Regions from separate parts of the Paraglaciecola sp. L3A3 genome, predicted to be linked through region 1. Evidence: predicted binding sites of a transcription regulator. Region 1 holds the regulator's gene; each other region holds the start of a gene.

Region 1 (5,123 bases):
GAGCCTGATCGTCCGCTGATAATGATGAGTTTCATTTAGCTCATAACCTCAAATAGTTCTTGATTAGTTTTTGCACTGCGAATTCTATGTAATGTATCTTTGTTCGTTAATTTTTGGGCAATCGCAGATAAAGTACCTAAGTGTTCGGATGCTTTTTCTTCTGGCACTAAAATAGCAATAAAAATATCTACAGGTTGATTGTCAATAGCATCATAGGGAATAGGTGTTTCACTGGTGACCACTATGGCTAAGACATTTTCTAGATCTTTTAATCTACCATGGGGGAGGGCGATACCATTGCCAATCCCAGTGCTACCCATTTTTTCTCTGCCGGTTAAACTGGCCAGTATGGTTGCTTGATCTATGTTGCTAATCACTTGAGACGCCGTTTGGCTAATGAGTTCAAGTACTCTTTTTTTACTAGTGCCCTGAACTGCACATAAAGTGCAGTCAGGGTGAAGAATGTCTTTAATTTCCATTATGGGATTCTATAGTTAATGGCGTTTGACTTTTTCCTTATGCCTAATCACTTGTCTATCAAGTTTATCGATTAAGCCATCTATTGCTGCATACATATCTGCATGCTCAGATGTTGCGAACACCTCCGTTCCACTGAGGTGTAATGTAGCTTCGGCTTTTTGACTAAGCTTTTCTACATTTAAAATTACGTGCACATTGTTGATATGATCAAAATGTCGTTCTAACTTGGTGAATTTAGTGTCGACATAGTCTCTCAAAGAATCTGTAATATCTACATGATGACCAGTAAGGTTAATTTGCATATCGCCTCTTCCTTCTAAAATTCGCCTATAATAGGCTCTTACGTTGGTTAGACGGGGGTATCAATAATGATTCCCGGTATTTTGCTATTGTTCGCCTGGCCACTTGTATACCTTGGTCGGCCAACAATTGTGCAATTTTGCTGTCGCTTAAAGGTTTACTTGGCTTTTCAGCTGCGACCAGCTTTTTGATCAACGCTCTAATGGCTGTTGATGAACATTCTCCGCCCGCATCTGTTGCTACATGGCTTGAGAAAAAATATTTAAGTTCAAAAATACCTCTAGGTGTATGCATATACTTTTGCGTGGTTACTCGTGAAATAGTCGATTCGTGCATGTCCACCATTTCTGCCACATCATTTAACACCATAGGTTTCATCATTTCGGGACCGTGTTCAAAAAATCCCATTTGTTGTTGTACTATACAATTAGATACTTTTAATAAGGTTTCGTTCCGACTCTCAACACTTTTAATAAACCATTTGGCTTCTTGTAAATGAGAACGAATAAATTGGCTATCAGAACTGTTTTTGACACTTTTACTCATGGCTGCATATTGCTGATTTACGTTCAGCTTTGGCAAACTGTCTGGGTTAAGTTCAACGGCCCAGCGACCATTTTTTTTGCTTACCGATACATCTGGAATAACGTATTCTGGTTCTCCAGTAACGATAGCCGTACCCGGACGAGGGTTGAGCGTTTGTAGTAAACGCATGGCTTCTCGTAACTCTTCTTCTTTTAGACGAGTTTTACGCATTAAGGTACGATAATCTTTACTACCAATCAGATCACAATAGTCGGTAATTAACATTTTGGCTTCTGCTAGCCATGGAGTTTCAGCTGCAAACTGTTTTAATTGAATCAGTAGGCATTCTTGTGCGCTTCTGGCGCCAGAGCCGATTGGATCGAGCATTTGAATACGTTTAAGTACCACTTCTACTTCATCTAACTCAATTTCTTCATCGTCCATGCTGGCCAATACTTCTTCTGTGCTGATGGTTAAATAACCACCTTCATCAATAGAATCAATAATGGCGATAGCTATGGCTTGATCGTTATCGCTGAAATGGGTCAGGCGCACTTGCCAAAGTAAATGGTCTTGAATATTGTCAGTGGTCTCACCTTGGAAAATTTGGTCGTCATCATGTGACGGGCCAGAACTGCTAACAGGTGAAGGCGCTGGGGCAGATGAAGCACTTAAATATTCATCCCAAGTGCTATCTAATGGTAAGTCTTCTGGAATATCGTTGTTTTGTAAAGCATCGCCTGAGTCAATATTGTCGACATTGACCTCTGAAGCGTCATTTGCGCCATTGGCATCATGATTGGTTTCTAAAGCTTTATCACCAGCACTATCAAATTGCTCGTCTACTTCCAATAGAGGGTTTGAATCAAGTGCCTCTTGGATCTCTGTTTGTAAGTCAAGTGTAGACAGTTGCAGGAGCTTAATCGCTTGCTGCAACTGAGGTGTCATTGTGAGTTGTTGGCTAAATTTTAACTGTAAAGAGGGTTTCATTTACTTCTTATGTTTAATTTATGTTTAATTCGTTGTTGATATCAGCCGAGTCAATTTATGGCTAACTATAGCCTGAATTGCTCACCAAGGTATACATCTCTTACACGTTGATCACTTAAAACTTCTTCTGAGGTACCAGATGCAATGAGTTCACCGTGACTTACTATATAAGCTTTTTCGCATACATCTAAGGTTTCACGTACGTTATGGTCAGTAATTAATACACCTATCCCTCGGTCTCGTAAATGTTGAATTATTTTTTTTATATCATTTACTGAAATAGGGTCGACCCCTGCAAATGGTTCGTCAAGTAGAATAAACTCAGGATCTGCTGCCAGTGCCCGAGCAATTTCTACACGGCGGCGTTCTCCACCAGAAAGGCTCATGCCTAAGCTGTTGCGAATATGGTTAATGTTAAACTCATCCAATAATGAGTCAGCCTGTTGTTCTCTTTGTTCTTTGGATAGCTCTTTGCGAGTTTGCAATATAGCCATTAAATTCTGATAAACAGTGAGCTTTCTAAAAATAGAGGCTTCTTGTGGTAAATAACCGATACCTTGTCGGGCTCGGACATGCATGGGTTGTAAAGTTAAAGCTTGTTGATCAATATATATTTCACCCTTATCAAGGGGGACTAAGCCAACAATCATATAAAAGGTTGTGGTTTTTCCGGCACCATTTGGCCCTAACAAGCCAACAATTTGTCCTGTGGATACCTCTAAGCTGACATCTCTAACAACTTGTCGTGATTTATAAGACTTGGCTAAATGAGAGGCTTTTAATACGGCCATTAAGGTTTTGATCCCTGTTGTTTGACGCTGTTAACTTTGTTTTTAGATTCGGGTTGGAAAATTGTAATAACCCGACCACTTTCTTGATTATTGCCTTGAGCAATGATTTGTTCAAGCTCCATGTTGAACATAATCGAATTACCTTTCACACTGCTGGAGTTTTGTTCGATTTGTGCATCACCTTTAAGTGATAAAGAGCGAGTATCTCTTCTGTACATGATTTCTTTAGCTTTGGCGGTAACTTTACTACCATCTTCCTGCTGCTGAGAATATTCTGCTGGATTGCCTGTGGCAATGAATATTTCATTTCCCTCACCTTGGCTGGCATCTACTTTGACTTCATCGGCGGTCACGACAAGGCTGCCTTGGCTAATTTGAACATTACCACGATATATAGCTTGCTTATTAATGCCATCACCTTCTTGATAATTAGAGGCAACTTTGATGGTTTGAGTAAAGTCTTCCTTGCCGGCAAATGCTGATGTCGACACTAAAATTGCAAGAACTAACTTAGTCTTGAGAAGATGGCTGGTAAACGGTTTTAACATGATCTAGTAACTCGTATTTTTGGGTTTCAAGGCTAACGGTAAAGCCGTTGCTGTTAATGACATAGTTTGGACCGATAATTTCTACAGCCTGATCTGAGGTCATGGTTTTGTCAATTAAATTTATTTCTACAAAACTGGTACGTATGGTTTGAACATAACCATCTTTATTTAAGCTCTTGATTTCGACATCGTTCTCGAATTGTAAACGTTGGTCTTCGTATAAGGTGCCTTCTTGTGCATTGACTTGCCAAGGATGTTCGGTTTGAGAAAATAGCAAATATTCAGGCTGCTTAAAGAGGGTAAATCCTAATAAATCATAGTTTTCCATATATTCTGCAAAAACTTGATGATTGATTTTACCGGTTTTATCGTAAAGAGTGCTACGCATTTTTTTGGCTTGATAATTTGGGATCCAAGCTTCTTCTGTTTGTGAAATGGGGATTATTTCTTCTTTTTGTAACCAGCCGGGTAGGCTTAAAGCTAATGCGAGAATAAACAATAAGCCGATACAGACAGTGACTCTATTCATACACTAGAGCCGTGAATTAATTGCAGCTGGTTATTGGCCAGTAAAATTAAATCGCACAATTCTCGTACAGCGCCAAATCCACCTTTTGTCCGGGTAACATAATGGGCACTATTGGCTACAACTGGATGTCCATCTTGTACACACACATTTAATGCGGAAAGTTGGAACATTCCTATATCGGGCATATCATCACCAATCGCAGCCGTTGAGTTAGTATTTAGACCAAGCTCGGCTTGTAGTTTTTCGAGGGCTGGGCGTTTGTTTTCACAGCCTTGTAAAATATGTTTTACCCCTAGAGAAGTCATTCTTGTTTCGACCATATTCGAACTGCGTCCGGTAATAATCGCTACTTCTATACCCATTTTTTGTATGGCTTTTATTCCGTAGCCATCTTTTGTGTGAAAGGCTTTTAGTTCTTCTCCATCTTGACCCATGTATATTCTGCCGTCAGAAAAAACACCGTCAACATCACAGGCCAGTAATTTAATTTTTTTTAATCTTTGCAATAAAGCACTGTTGATTGGGCCATATGGAGTATCAATTGAAGTCATTAAATAATTCCTGCTTGAAGTAATATTTGCATATTGATTGCGCCAATAGGTTTGTTAGCCGCATCCGTGACGAATAAAGAATTAATTTTATGCTGTTGCATCAATTTTAATACCTCAGCCGCGAGCATTTCAGGGGAGGCGGTTATACTATTTTGGGTCATTATTTGTTTGATTGTTGTGTGGTGTACGTCAATTTTGTCATCCAATACTCGACGTAAATCACCATCGGTAAATATACCGACTAATTGACCTGATTGCTCGACAATTCCAGTCATACCAAGCGCTTTATGAGATATTTCGACTAATGCCTGACGTAAAGTGTGTTCAGGAGTGACTAAGGGTAAAGCTTCTCCTTTAACCATGATATCAGCAAGGGATAATAGTAATTTTTTACCTAAAGACCCACCAG
Region 2 (5,123 bases), 910 kb from region 1:
AGTTGTAATCAAGTTGCGAAATTTGCATTTGTAATGGGCCGTGCATGTCTGCAACCGGCGGTTTAACATGTTTGATAATCGTTTCAAACAAAGGTGTCATGTTGTCGCTAGGTACATCTAAATCGTTGGTGGCCCAGCCATTTATGGCGGAAGCGTAAACCACTTCAAAGTCTAGTTGATCATCAGTTGCGCCTAGGTTGTCGAACAAATCAAATACTTGATCCATTACCCAACTTGGACGAGCACCTGGCTTATCGATTTTGTTGATCACTACGATTGGCTTTAAACCTTGTGCAAAGGCTTTTTGCGTGACAAAGCGTGTTTGTGGCATTGGGCCTTCTTGGGCATCCACTAGCAATAATACTGAGTCGGCCATAGACATTACACGTTCTACTTCTCCACCAAAATCGGCGTGCCCAGGAGTATCCACTATATTGATACGGTATTCGTTCCATTTAATTGCGGTATTTTTTGCAAGTATGGTAATACCACGTTCTTTCTCAATATCGTTTGAGTCCATCACACGTTCTTCGGCTACGCCGCGGCTCTCTAGAGTGCCTGACTGTTGTAATAACTTATCAACTAGGGTGGTTTTGCCATGGTCGACGTGGGCGATAATAGCTATATTCCTCAAATTTTCGATTGAGGTATTGGGTGAACTCATTGTTTTTACTCTGTTAGGGCCACATATGTGTCACTGAAGACGAATTACTCTTTAAGGTAATATGTAGCTAAATTGCAGAAATTTTGCGCGCGGATTATACATTTTAAAAGAGTAAAGCGGTCAAATTATTTAAACATTAAACGATATAAAAAATTTTTATCGAAAGATACAAAATACTTTATCGTTCCGGACATAGTCATTTCACGGTAAATTATCTTATTTTAACTTTAGTGTAGGCAATAAAAAACCGGCTGACGCCGGTTTCAATTTAATCTTTTAAAAGCTAGAAAGCTTAGCCTTTAGCTGGGCGTCCTGCCTGCTTACGTAGATTCTCAGTCAACAACTTCTTACGTATACGAATACTGACAGGAGTGACTTCAACTAATTCATCATTATCGATGAATTCAAGGGCTTGCTCTAAGGTCATAACAATTGGTGGAACTAAGCTTTGTGCTTCGTCAGTACCAGATGAACGTACGTTAGTTAATTGCTTGCCTTTAAGGGCGTTAACCGTTAAGTCATTTTCACGAGCATGAATACCAATAATCATGCCTTCGTATACTTCAAGACCGTGACCGATAAATAAACGTCCACGACTTTGTAAGTTAAATAATGCGTTAGTTAGTGCTTTACCTGTTGCGTTAGCGATCAATACACCATTTTTACGCTGACCAATTACGCCGCCTTTATGTGGGCCGTAATGATCAAATGTGTGGTACATCAAACCAGAACCTGATGTCATCGTCATAAAGTCAGTTTGGAAACCAATCAAACCACGGCTAGGTATCATAAAGTCCATACGTATACGGCCTTTACCATCTGGTGCCATATTAGTTAATTCACCTTTACGAGTACCAAGTTGTTCCATAACAGAACCTTGATGTTCTTCTTCAACATCAATCGTTACAGATTCGTATGGTTCGTGGGTCGTACCATCAACTTCTTTCAAAATTACTTCTGGACGAGAAACGGCTAATTCGTAACCTTCACGACGCATGTTTTCAATTAATATACCTAAGTGAAGTTCACCACGACCTGAAACACGGAATTTATCTGGGTCAGTAGGAATTTCTTCAACTTTAAGTGCCACGTTGTGGATCAACTCATGTTGTAAACGCTCAAGGATATTTCGAGAGGTAACAAATTTACCTTCTTTACCAGCAAAAGGAGAGTTGTTGACTTGAAAAGTCATGGTCACCGTTGGTTCATCAACAGAAAGTGGCGGTAAGGCTACTACTGCATTTGGATCACAAATAGTATCGGATATTTTAAGTTCGCCGACACCTGTTATAGCAATAATGTCACCGGCATCAGCAGATTCTACTTCATGACGTTGTAGTCCTAAGTAACCTTGAACCTGTCCGACTTTACCATTGCGAGTTTTGCCATCAGCACCAATGATAGTCACTTGTTGGTTAGGCTTAACCGAACCACTGGTAATACGACCGATACCAATTACACCTACATAAGAGTTGTAATCAAGTTGTGAAATTTGCATTTGTAATGGGCCGTTCATATCGGCAGCAGGCGGCTTAACATGTTTGATAATCGTTTCAAACAAAGGAGTCATGCTATCGCTTTCAACATCTAGATCATTGGTTGCCCAGCCATTTATAGCTGATGCGTAAACCACTTCAAAATCTAGTTGATCGTCAGTTGCGCCTAGATTGTCGAACAAATCAAATACTTGATCCATTACCCAATCAGGACGAGCGCCAGGCTTATCGATTTTATTGATAACAACAATAGGTTTCAAACCTTGAGCAAATGCTTTTTGTGTGACAAAACGCGTTTGTGGCATTGGGCCTTCTTGCGCATCTACTAACAATAACACTGAATCTGCCATTGACATTACACGTTCAACTTCACCACCGAAATCGGCGTGTCCAGGAGTGTCCACTATATTGATGCGGAAGTCGTTCCATTTAATTGCAGTGTTTTTTGCAAGAATGGTAATACCACGTTCTTTTTCAATGTCGTTAGAGTCCATCACACGTTCTTCGGCTTCACCTCGACTTGCTTCTAATGTGCCAGACTGTTGTAATAACTTGTCAACTAGGGTGGTTTTTCCGTGATCGACGTGGGCTATTATCGCTATATTCCTCAAATTTTCGATTGAGGTGTTTGGTACACTCATTGGCTTTACTCTATGATGGCGGACTACTAATTTAAACAGACCGCAAAATTAACTGAAATTTTATGGGCGCGAATTGTACAGTCTTATGCCCAATTAAGCGAATCCCAAATGCAGATAACTGTGAAATAAAGCAAACAAATGAAATTTAGTAACCTGAAGATAACAATTCTCTGACGTCTTGCTACTATCAAGTGCAGTTGCACTGCTATGGTGGTGCGGTGGATCTTTTTGGTGCATTGTTTTTGTGTTTTATTTTCTAATCAGGGCAAAAATAACCAAATAAAGACATTCCAAGAGGCGATCTTTGTGGCATGATAATCGCTTTCTTTAAGCAACTTTTTTATTGAGTAGGGTTATTAAGCTCTAAGCAATACTTTTATTTATTAATCTGGAGGACATTATGTCAGCACAAAAGGCCTTAGACCTTATCAAAGAAACCGAAGCTAAGTTTGTTGATTTACGCTTTACTGATACTAAAGGTAAAGAACAGCACATTTCTATCCCTACTCATCAAGTTGACGAAGACTTCTTTGAAGAAGGCAAAATGTTTGATGGTTCTTCAATTTCTGGTTGGAAAGGGATCAACGAATCAGACATGATCCTTATGCCTGACCCAGAAACTGCGGTATTAGACCCATTTGCTGAAGAAACTCAAATAAATATCCGTTGTGATATTTTAGAGCCGACTACTAACCAAGGTTATGATCGTGACCCACGTTCTGTTGCAAACCGTGCAGAACAATATTTGGTAGCAACGGGCATTGGTGACACTGCTTTATTTGGTCCAGAGCCAGAATTTTTCTTGTTTGACGATGTTAAATTTCATACCGACATGGCAGGTTCTTTCTACAAATTAGATTCAGCTGAAGCAAAATGGAACTCTGGGGCTGATTTTGAAGACGGCAACATGGCTCACCGTCCAGGTGTTAAAGGCGGATACTTCCCTGTTCCTCCAGTCGATTCTGCTCACGATATTCGTGCTGCTATGTGTCTAGTAATGGAAGAAATGGGCTTAACCGTTGAAGCTCATCACCACGAAGTAGCAACTGCTGGTCAAAACGAAATTGCATGTTTGTTTAATACCCTTGTTAAGAAAGCGGATGAAGTACAAATATATAAGTATGTTGTACATAATGTTGCTCATGCATATGGTCAAACAGCTACTTTCATGCCTAAACCTATTGTTGGCGATAATGGTTCTGGTATGCACGTTCACCAATCAATATCTAAAGATGGCAAAAACATTTTTGCAGGTGATAAGTATGCAGGTATGTCTGAAGAAGCTTTGTTCTACATTGGCGGTATCATCAAACATGCTAAAGCGATTAATGCTTTCACTAATGCTTCTACGAACTCTTACAAACGTTTAGTACCTGGATTCGAAGCACCAGTAATGCTTGCTTACTCTGCTCGTAACCGTTCTGCTTCTATCCGTATTCCATATGTAACAACGGATAGAGCTCGCCGTATCGAAGTTCGTTTCCCTGACCCAACAGGTAACCCATACCTAGCATTCTCTGCAATGCTTATGGCTGGCCTTGACGGGATCAAAAACAAAATTCACCCTGGCGATTCTATGGATAAAGATCTATACGACTTGCCTGCTGAAGAAGCAGCAGCTATCCCTCAGGTAGCTAGCTCTTTAGAAGAAGCGTTAGAAGCACTTAACAGTGATCGTGATTTCTTAACGGCTGGTGGTGTAATGACTGATGAAATGATTGATGCTTACATCGAGCTTAAGCAACAAGAAGTTCAATTGCTTAATATGACAACTCACCCAGTTGAGTTTGATATGTATTACAGCTTGTAATAGATATAAAATTTAATAACAAAGCCCGCAGATGCGGGCTTTTTTTTGCGTTGAATAAAGCTACACTGTTTTGACGATTGTGAAAAGCAGACTAAGCAGAGTGGGGCTGAGTGAAGCAGGTAAAGATAAAAGCACTGTAGGTCGTGGCTTTAGCCCGTCAAGGCTGAGCAATAGACGCCATAAATGGACCTACAAAAGATGAAAAGCAGAAGTAATAGTTAAAAGTAAAAGAATGGCTTGCTGCTAACGACATGTAGGAACAATGACGATATAAGCGGTATTCCATAAAGACGGATTAGAGATAATTATTAGTTTATTGAGGGGGCAAGAGTGAAATTAATCTACATGCTAGCTTTACTGGTTTGTGTTGAAGTGTCCGCTAAAGTACTTTACAAGACGACTCAAGCTGATGGCACAGTAATATATAGTGATTCACCCATTCAAGGTTCGGTTCCAGTTAACCTGTCGGCTGTGAATAATGTGGTAATGCCTGCGTTGAATAATGCGGCATC
Region 3 (5,123 bases), 230 kb from region 1:
AGTGTTGGTATCAGCAGTTTTGAGCCTCTCAGCGAAGAGCAACAAGACATGAGTCCTAATAGTTTACTGGAACAAGCTGACACAAATTTATATGCAGCCAAACAAGCTGGACGAAATAGATTTTACGCCTAAAAGAGCTCAACTTCGGTAACATCCGATTCGTGGCAAAGCCATAGTGTATTACCAAATTTATCAAGATTTGAAAGATACACTTTATCTACATCTCCTAATACTTTTTTAAGTGTCAATTTAATTTCAAAATCCTTTACGCCCGACAAATTAAAAAATTCAATTCGAAAGGGCTTCACATAAGTTTTTACCAATAAATGTGTGCCATCTGATGAAAAAGATCCCGCCCCTTTATTCAAATCATTAATGACTATAACTTCACCTTTTGTTAATTCAAAAAGTTGCGAACAGTCATTGTGAAATGGTCTAAATTTCCAGTTGTATTGATTAACATGAAAGAGGATTTTGTCTTGGTATCCAATATCACAACATTCAAAATTTATACTCTGATTTTTAGCCGGTATTACAAAAAAGAAAGGTTCATAACTTGCGACTTTTGGACCTATTTTTAATCTAGCGAGTATCTTACCCCTGGACTTGTAAAAATAATCTTCAAGCAAAACTAATAGGTCATTTTCATCATTCACCACTACAGCTTTTAACGGCCCAGTTTGTCGTCCTTGTTTATCTAATGGAGGCATGTTTTTAATTACATACTCTACAAATTCGCTATTATCAAAAGAGTATTTAACCACTACATTATCGAAAACACAGCCAAAACCCTTGTCAGTCTTAAATAATGCCGTTCTGTGATAAATATCAGAGCCTTTTAATTTAGGAATTTCATAGTCTAGGATTTGATACTGCCCATTCTGCATTACCACTAGCTTATTTTCAAAGTTATGATTAACACCAACGCCGACACATTTATCGCCAGATAGAGCAAGTATGTTAAGCATACCAATTGGCAATTTATACTGCTGAACAATTTTAGTTTTCATTGTCGTCCCTGAAAAAGTAACCAGCTTTAGTGCTTAGTCATCTTTTGAATTATGCTTCTTAGCCATTATTATTCCAGCCACGAAGATAACAAAAATCACTAGCCCAGCCATTATCAAAATGTTTATTATTGAACTCATAGAACCTCCAAATTTAAAATATATTAAGTTTCTTTTACTTGGGACTCACTATTCGTTTTATCTACAGGTTGTAACATAGCGTTTAGTTTTTCGCCACCTTTGGCGGCAAAGTCTAAGGTACGTATTGGGAACGGGATCAGTATATCTGCTTCAGCTAAAGCTTGTTTAACAGTAATCACTGCATCATGCCTAGCTTGCATAAAGCCCGGTTCGCCTGGGTAATCAATCCAAAACCAGACTAATAAATTGATACTACTATCAGCAAAACTTTCAGCAAAAACTGCGGTTTCTTCTTTTTTAATCACAAAATCACATTGGTTAATTGCCTCAACGATCACATCAGCGGCCTTTTGAGGGTCGTCGGCATAAGAAATACCTACGGGAACCTCTACACGTCTAATATGAGTAGTGGTGAAGTTAGTCAAAATGTTTCTAAATAAAATTTTGTTCGGCACTATTTCTAGCTGACCAAAAAATGTTTCAACCAAAGTGTTACGGAGATTAATGGTTTTAACGGTACCAAACACCTTGTCGGTTTTAATCACATCACCTATCTGAAATGGCTTCCTGATCCCCATTGCAATACCTGCAATGAAGTTTTCGGTCATATCTTGAAACGCAAAACCTATGGCTAAGCCAACAATACCAGCACCCGCCAATAACGATGTAACTGTGCCAGACAAACCTAAAAAATCTAATGCAACAAAAAGACCTGCAGCTAAGATACAAACCCTAACAATAGATGCCAAAAGTGAAGCAATTTGTTTTGAATCTAAGGTTTTACGGAAAATTTGACCGGCAGTTTTAGCAACAAACCTAGCGATAATTGAAAACACTATAATAATGACAATTGCCACCACAAAATTTGGCAAATGTTTAATACTGGCCTCTAACCAAGTTTGTAACTTCTCATCAATTAAACTTAAGAATTTGTCTAATTTAATTATCTCCATGCCAGATCCTTATACAATCACTTCTATCTAAAGTAAGCGTCTACTTGCATTCTCTATTAACAGCACACCAGCCAAGTGCTGTGAACACTTGGCTGGTATTCCTACTATTCAGCTTTCATCTCTTTTTGATATTCAGCAGCCAACTCAATTTTTTGCGTTGGACTTAACACCTTACCGGCTTGTTGGAAAAACTCTCGCTCTTCTTCATCTATGTGATGTAGCACTTTATGTTGTAAAGCCTTCATGGTTTTTAACCATTCTGGTGCGGTCATTGCCGTTTGTTCTAAATCTTCTACTAATTCGTCTATTTCATGATGTTCAGCTATACCATGTCGGGTCAGTTGAACAGTATTGTCTGACTTGAGTAATGGTGCATAAAAATATCTTTCTTCAGCCGTGGCATGATCAGCAAGTTGTATTTTTAACTCAGCGAAAAAATCTCGACGGCTAGCTGAATCACCCGATGTATCCACTAAAATCTTCATTAAAAATCTTTGTTTGTCATGGTCGCTACGAAGAGCAGTGAAAATATCCATACTTAACCTCTTTAGTAAATGAATTCCATAGACTTAAAGCCAGTTATGTACCAGATTGATAAAAACCATGTAAGTAATTGTTTTAAAGCTTAAAAATGAAATTAGATGATTATTAGAAAAAGCTCATTCATTGCTTGCATGAAATAATTACAGAGCAAATTGTATTCTTTGCCCAGTACAATTAAGACCTCGACTGACTGCTTTTTATACCGACTGTAATAACGTCGCAACTTAAGATGAAATTTTTACAATAATATAAGTAATGATTACATGGATAGCAGTTCCCCAACCCCAGAAAAAAAATAAAACCGATAAATATCAACAACTTAAAAACTGGCATTCAACTGGCATTAGGTTCTGTGAACTTTAAACAGGAGAAACAATATGAAACGTACAACCCTTTCACTATTAATCGCCACTGTTATTAGTACAGCATCTTTTACAGCTAATGCTGAGAACACTTGGAAAGAAGGCGCCAAAGACGCATGGATTGACGGCAAAGCCGAATCAACTTTGTTATTTAATGGCAACTTAAATTCGTTTGATATCAATACTGATGTACAAAATGGCACAGTTATTCTAACCGGTAAAGTTGACACCTCAGTCGACAAAGCTCTTGCCGAAGAATTAGTTTCTTCGTTAGACGGAGTAACAGATGTAGATAACAAGCTGACAATCGTCTCTGAGCAAACAGATAACCAAGACAGCGAAATGATGCAAGATCTGAAAGACTCAAAAGTAGAAACAGTAGTAAAAACTAGATTACTGTTTGAATCAGAAGTCAGTGGTTTAGATATTGAAGTAGAAGTAAATGATGGTGTAGTGACCCTAGCAGGCTATGTAACCAACGACTCAGAACGTCAACTTGCTATTGCCATAGCTAAAAACACAGACGATGTAGAAAGAGTCATCGATGAATTAACGCTAGAAAGTTAATATTTATTTATCTAGATTTATCCCAGCCCCTCTCCAAAGGGGCTTTTTTTTTGCCATTATTAAAGCTGCATGGAGCATTATATAACCACGAGATTCGAGCTTAAAAGCAAAAGAATTGGTCACAGAGTAAACCTAGAAGCAGAATACAACAGCGTGATGCAAAATTGCTATTGGTTAGCCCACTGCACGCTATTTTCGTCTTTTGCTGCAGCTTTAAGCATATCGATTAAAGGTAAAGCACGTTTATGTAGACTCACCAAAGGAGCGTCTTCGTTATCATCTGTAGACTCATCTGCTTCGGGTTGTTGCTGAGCTACACCGAGCGCTGCTTCTAGGCTCGCCAATGCAGCTGGAATATCTTCAGCCCTTATCGCACTAGGAACAGTACCGCTATGGCCCAGCATTTTCAGCAATTGTACTGCTACATCACCAAACATAGTAATGTTGGCACTGGCCGGACTAGAAAAAATAACTAACATAATGATTTAGCTCTTAAGGGTTGCTCAATAAATGTAAGGTAAGTGTACGCCTATACAACATACTTTACTGCAACAACATTAAGTCCTCTTTAATGAAGGCCCTAGGTATTTTTTATGGGTAATTTGATCGAAAACATTCGCTCTGGCCTTGTGCCCTAACACAACAACCCATACCATATCTCTATCTGGCAAAGTTAGTGACTGTTAACAACGTTAATGTAACAAGCCACTGCAAATATAAATAACCAGCGGATCCAAGCGATAAAATCAAATGGACGAAGCAAAGTAAAACGAGGTTACATGCGCATAATTTATGGAATAGTCATAGTCTCGATTTGTATTGCCTCCTTCATCGGTATACAAAAATGGCGAGGCCCTATTTTGCCGGCTATTAACGTTGAAATGTTACCTCTTGAACTACGTATTGTTGCCAGTGGCGAAGTGCGTTATCAATCATTAGCCCGTATTGGTAGTGAAATTACCGGTACCGTATTAGCTCGCCATGTACGAGAAGGTGATCAGGTCAACAAAGGGGATTTACTCATTGAGCTTAACCCCAAAGAACTACAATCACGCCTAGCGCAAGCACAAACCTTACTGCAACAATTACAAAATAATAGTCGCCCGCAAGCTGAGGCAGCTTTAGTTGAGGCCCGCGATAATTTACAGCAGGCTAGTCGCGAAGCCAAGCGTAGAAAATCACTAGCCGACCAAGGTTTAGTGCCTATTGAACAAGTTGAACAGGCTCAGAGGTTGGAGCAGAGTGCTCAAAACGCCTTGACCCGTGCAAAACTAGCTACTCAAGCCTTAGCGGCGGGCAACAGCGAAGAACGTTTATTACAGCAACGTATTGCCAGTGCCGAAGCCGAGCTTGCAAAAACACAGCTTTATGCCCCATTTAACGGTCGGGTACAAACCCGTAATGTTGAACCTGGCGATCTTGTACAACCTGGAAAAACCTTACTCGAAATTGCTCGCAGTGATTGCTCAGATTGTAATAGCCAAACTAACGACAGCTTAGAAGTTGTGATCGCACTTGATGAGAAAAACTTTGCCCCAGTGCGTTTAAAT
Region 4 (5,123 bases), 2.3 Mb from region 1:
TACCCAAACCGTAATCAACTATATTTATTTCCCCAAATTTATTACAAAAAATAGAGTGGTTTTGTAATTCAGAAGAACGAATTAATGGCATCAGTGAAGGGATGTTACGGGTAAAACTGTTTAAGTTGTTTTTTTGACATTCTAAAATAGACGCTGCTAATTTTTCGTCTAGTAATTTTTGTTTATCATCATCTTTTTCAATATGTAGTCGTATATTTTTCAGCATGTTTTTATGGACTCTATAAAAGTTAGCAACTAAACGTTAAACAGCGTTTATTAATCAATCACTTAGTTGATAATTATTCTACTCGTAGTAAAGCAAAAAACTAGGTATTTGCAGACTATTATTTGTAATAAAGATAATTAAAGTGTCTGTATGGGGGAATGTATTGCCGTTACGTTTAAATAATCATTCCTTTTATAAATTCACATACCTTTTATGTGCTTACTTTTTGTGCAGTAATTTGTTATTGTCTAGGTAGGTAGATGGGGAAGATTATGATTAAATTTGATAACAATGTAGGTACTTCTTTATTACAGCAAGTACAGAATAAACAAGAATCAATTCTTGAAAAATTGTCATCTGGAAAACGTGTTAATAGTGCGGCTGATGGTGCAGCTGCGCAACAAATCATCGATCGCTTAACTTCGCAGGTTGAAGGGACTCGTCAGGCTGTTTCTAATGCTTATGATGGTGTGTCTTTAGCGCAAGTGGCTGAAGGTGGGCTGTCTGGGATTGGTGAAGATGTAAACCGTATTCGTGAATTATCTGTACAAGCGGGTAATGGTATATTGAGTGATGCTGACAGAAGTGCGATTCAATCTGAAGTCACCCAGCTACAAGAAAATATTTCGCAAACTATTAAAAATACAGAATTTGGTGGTAAATCATTATTAAGTTCTGATGGTAATATTGATTTTCAAATAGGTGCGAATGCAGGACAAAAAATTGGCGTGCAAACACAAGATGTTGCCGCTGGCTTAAACGATATTTTAAATGTAGATTTAACTACCGCACAAGGCGCTGAAGATGCATTAGCGGCTGCTGATAGTGCGGTGGAATATGTCGGTAGTGCTCGTGCTGATTTAGGTGCCACGCAAAATCAATTTGAAAGTGCCGCCAGAAATTTACAACAAACAGATATAAATGTTGCAGCAGCAAGAAGTCGTATTCAAGATACAGATTATGCGCAAGCTACATCTGAAAATGTTGCGGCAGGCATTTTAAGTGATGCCAACATTGCAGTACAAAGCATGGCAAACCAGCAGGCAGGGCAGGTATTGTCTTTATTAAATGGTTAGTTTGAAATTCCTAATCATTTTAAAAGAGTAGCCATGCTGCTCTTTTTTTTGCTTAAATTAAATACGATTATTTTCTCTGCTACATTTCCGGTAATTAATTTACTTTAAATTTTATTGCTATCCAGCCTTGAATGGTTAAAATCGTATGTAATACAGTTAATTATAATAAAGTTCATAAAACTGAGGGATAGTATGAGTCAAATTCTGATTATTAGTTCTGATGAAATGAGAGCCAATAATCTAAGTACTATTTTAGCATTTTTGGGGGAAGTTTCTGTTTCTGTCACATTCGCTGCTGCGATAGACACTTTACAGAATAGAGCCGAAGTAAGCTCAGTGCTAATTGACGCCTCTAATTATGAACTAGCAACCGATATAAGTGAGAAGTTTCCTCGCCAACCTTTTATTTTTGTGGGCAACTTTGACTCATTTGAAACTAAAGGGAATATTGTTGGTGCTGTCGACGAGCCTGTCACTTACCCGATCCTTACGCAAATGTTACACCGCTGCCAAGAATATAAAAGACTGCAGCCCAATACTAAAACCAGTGTTAATAATAAGACACGTTTGTTTCGCAGCTTGGTTGGTAAGAGTGACGAAATCCAAAGTGTTAGGCATCTAATTGAACAAGTCGCTCCTACTGAAGCGAATGTTTTAGTATTAGGCGAATCTGGAACAGGTAAAGAAGTGATTGCTCGCAATGTACACTTTTTATCCAATCGTACAGATAGTATCTTTGTTCCTGTTAACTGTGGTGCTATTCCTGGTGAGTTGTTAGAAAGTGAATTGTTTGGTCATGAAAAAGGCGCTTTTACTGGCGCGATAAGTTCTCGCAAAGGCCGTTTTGAATTAGCTGAAGGCGGTACGCTGTTCTTAGATGAAATAGGCGATATGCCTTTACAAATGCAAGTTAAATTGTTGCGTGTATTACAAGAGCGAACCTATGAAAGGGTAGGTGGTACTAAACCTATTAAATGTGATGTGCGAGTGATTGCTGCCACTCACCGTAATTTAGAAACTATGATTGAAGAGGGGCAATTTAGGGAAGACTTGTATTATCGTCTGAATGTTTTTCCTATAGATAGCCCTGCATTACGTGAGCGAAAAGAAGATATTCCCTTATTGTTACAAGAGCTTGTTTCCCGTCTAGAAGGAGATAATGCAAGAATTAAGTTCACCGAAAATGCGTTAACTTCTTTAATGGAGCATCAGTGGGCAGGGAATGTTCGTGAGCTTTCAAATTTAGTTGAAAGGTTAATGATTCTATATCCGAATCGTTTAATCGATCTTACTGATTTACCCAGTAAATATAAACATATTGATGCAGAAACTTATGAACCTGATTATCCTGAAGAACTTTTGGAACGAGAAGCGATTAATGCCGCTTTTGGTGCTAGCTCTGAAGAAGATGAAGATGAACTGCAAAGTGAACTGTCTTTATCAACCGAGCTTCCTTCTGATGGCTTAAATTTAAAAGAATATATTTCGGAGTTAGAAATTAGTTTAATTAGCCAAGCACTTGAGCAACAAGATTGGGTTGTCGCTAGGGCTGCCGATGCCTTGGGTATGCGTAGAACTACATTGGTCGAAAAAATGCGTAAGTACGAAATTAGTAAAGCATAACCCCCCAATTTTTATCTCCCCTTATCTTTATCTCGCCGATTACCATCGGCTTTATCCCCTCCTGTATATATTTTTGTCCCTTGAAAATATTGTAATTGTCATTTCATTGACGTTTGATAATTCTATGAAATTCATGTAATTAATTGAATTATATAGGTATTTTTATTGGCATGAGATGTGCTTTAGTCTCCATGTAATTATTCTGTCTAAGTTTTGACACGAGGAATATATGGGGATACCAAATATGTTAGTTGATACAGGTTTACATTCATCTTCGGACTATCGTTGTTCTGGGCTAAATGATCTATTTCAAAATACAAGCTCAGAAGTGGATAATAATGAGTTGGAGTCTCTGCGTTCACAAGCTAATCGGCTAGAACATTTATTGCAAGTTATGCCCGCAGGTGTAGTCGTGGTGGATGGTAAAGGTGTGGTTAAACAATCAAACGATTTAGCAAAAGATCTATTAGGTGAACCATTAGAAGGCCAGTTGTGGCGTACTATTATTCTTAGATCCTTTAAACCTCAAGCCGATGATGGTCATGAAGTGTCATTACATGATGGGCGTAAAGTTAAATTGTCGATTACCCCATTAATTAAAGAACCAGGTCAACTAATTGTCTTGACTGACTTAACTGAAACTCGTCAATTACAACAACGTATTGGTCATCTGCAAAAATTATCTTCTCTAGGGAAAATGGTGGCTTCATTGGCTCATCAAATTCGAACTCCTTTATCAGCAGCTATGCTATATGCGGCAAACTTATCCAATGGGACATTGAATAAATCCTCGCGAGATAAATTCAGTGATAAATTAATCTCACGTTTACGGGATCTAGAAAGCCAGGTGAATGACATGTTGTTGTTTGCTAAAAGTGGCAAAGAGCAAGTTGTCACAGAAATATCCTTACAAAACCTATTGAATGAAGTACAGCAAGGTAGTGATGCCATGGTACTCAGACATAAAGCTAAATTAGTACTGTTATTGCCAGATCCTGATGTGGTTATTTTAGGTAATAAAACTGCACTGTGTGGAGCCATACAAAATCTGATCCACAACGCCCTAGAAGTTATCCCTGATAATGCTGTTATTACACTAGCTGCAAATTTAGATACTACTAAACCTGATTGGGTAAACTTATCAGTTTCTGATAATGGACCTGGTGTGAGTGAAGTGGTTAGGGAGCAAGTGTTTGAACCATTTTATACCACTAAAAGTAACGGTACTGGTTTAGGATTAGCCGTAGTGAAAGGCGTGGCTCAATCACACCAAGGCAAAGTAAAAGTGTCGAATACTGCTGATGGTGGCGCAAGTTTTACCATTTGTTTACCCACTTTCAATCAACATAATTCTAGCGAGAAAGATGTTGTCTACGCTAACAATTCTCAAAAATATACAGCCGATGCGGCGAGGAGCTAGAAAATGACTCAAGCCAAAATTTTAATAGTTGAAGATGATGCAGGGTTGCGAGAAGCTTTAGTGGATACACTATTGTTGGGCAATTATCATGTAGTAGAAGCTGACAGTGGTGAGCAGGCATTAATTAAACTATCTGAACAAAATATTGATTTAGTGGTAAGTGATATTCAAATGGGTGGTATGAGTGGTTTATTACTGCTGAAGAATATTAAAACCAAATACCCCAATTTACCAATATTGCTCATGACCGCCTATGCCACTATTGACGATGCTGTACAAGCTATGCGAGATGGCGCTACTGATTATTTGTCGAAACCTTTTGCCCCTGAAGTGTTATTAAACCTTGTTGGACGTTATGCGCCTGCGCAAAAAGTAGAATCAAGAACGCCAATTGTAGATGATCCTAGTAGTATTCAATTATTAGATTTAGCTAAAAAAGTAGCTCGCTCTGATGCGTCCGTTATGGTCTTGGGCCCTAGTGGATCTGGTAAAGAAGTGTTAGCTAGATTTATCCATGATCAATCACCCAGAAATGAAAAACCATTTGTGGCGATAAATTGTGCTGCGATCCCAGAAAATATGCTAGAAGCTACCTTATTTGGTTACGACAAAGGTGCATTTACCGGTGCTTTACAAGCCTGCCCAGGTAAATTTGAACAAGCTCAAGGTGGCACTATTTTACTGGATGAAATCAGTGAAATGGACCTAAGTTTACAAGCCAAGTTATTACGTGTGTTACAAGAAAAAGAAGTTGAGCGCTTAGGTAGTCGTAAAACTA

What was found. Region 1 encodes sigma-54, which starts transcription at its own class of promoters, with help from an activator protein. Its sites were predicted from a motif close to GTTGGCACGNNNNTNGNNT; they were not measured.
Region 2: the regulator sigma-54 is predicted to act here: its motif matches at 3,107-3,125, upstream of glnA (glutamate--ammonia ligase).
Region 3: the regulator sigma-54 is predicted to act here: its motif matches at 2,970-2,988, upstream of GQR87_RS20145 (BON domain-containing protein).
Region 4: the regulator sigma-54 is predicted to act here: its motif matches at 3,090-3,108, upstream of GQR87_RS06735 (PAS domain-containing sensor histidine kinase).

What each region holds. Positions count from the first base shown of each region.
Region 1 covers NZ_CP047023.1:4,628,902-4,634,024, reverse strand. The annotation lists gene rapZ (RNase adapter RapZ) at 1-35, opposite strand, end outside; gene ptsN (PTS IIA-like nitrogen regulatory protein PtsN) at 36-479, opposite strand; gene hpf (ribosome hibernation promoting factor) at 495-782, opposite strand; gene GQR87_RS19125 (RNA polymerase factor sigma-54) at 808-2,295, opposite strand; gene lptB (LPS export ABC transporter ATP-binding protein) at 2,361-3,086, opposite strand; gene lptA (lipopolysaccharide transport periplasmic protein LptA) at 3,086-3,634, opposite strand; gene lptC (LPS export ABC transporter periplasmic protein LptC) at 3,597-4,163, opposite strand; gene kdsC (3-deoxy-manno-octulosonate-8-phosphatase KdsC) at 4,160-4,714, opposite strand; gene GQR87_RS19100 (KpsF/GutQ family sugar-phosphate isomerase) at 4,714-5,123, opposite strand, start outside.
Region 2 covers NZ_CP047023.1:3,717,668-3,722,790, reverse strand. The annotation lists gene typA (translational GTPase TypA) at 1-664, opposite strand, end outside; gene typA (translational GTPase TypA) at 957-2,801, opposite strand; gene glnA (glutamate--ammonia ligase) at 3,202-4,611, shown strand; gene GQR87_RS15475 (DUF4124 domain-containing protein) at 4,942-5,123, shown strand, end outside.
Region 3 covers NZ_CP047023.1:4,855,621-4,860,743, forward strand. The annotation lists gene GQR87_RS20125 (diguanylate cyclase) at 1-132, shown strand, start outside; gene GQR87_RS20130 (hypothetical protein) at 129-1,010, opposite strand; gene GQR87_RS20135 (mechanosensitive ion channel family protein) at 1,172-2,101, opposite strand; gene GQR87_RS20140 (hemerythrin domain-containing protein) at 2,206-2,637, opposite strand; gene GQR87_RS20145 (BON domain-containing protein) at 3,022-3,573, shown strand; gene GQR87_RS20150 (DUF1840 domain-containing protein) at 3,741-4,052, opposite strand; gene GQR87_RS20155 (efflux RND transporter periplasmic adaptor subunit) at 4,353-5,123, shown strand, end outside.
Region 4 covers NZ_CP047023.1:1,606,621-1,611,743, forward strand. The annotation lists gene GQR87_RS06720 (6-hydroxymethylpterin diphosphokinase MptE-like protein) at 1-226, opposite strand, end outside; gene GQR87_RS06725 (flagellin) at 499-1,302, shown strand; gene GQR87_RS06730 (sigma-54 dependent transcriptional regulator) at 1,495-2,925, shown strand; gene GQR87_RS06735 (PAS domain-containing sensor histidine kinase) at 3,170-4,345, shown strand; gene GQR87_RS06740 (sigma-54 dependent transcriptional regulator) at 4,349-5,123, shown strand, end outside.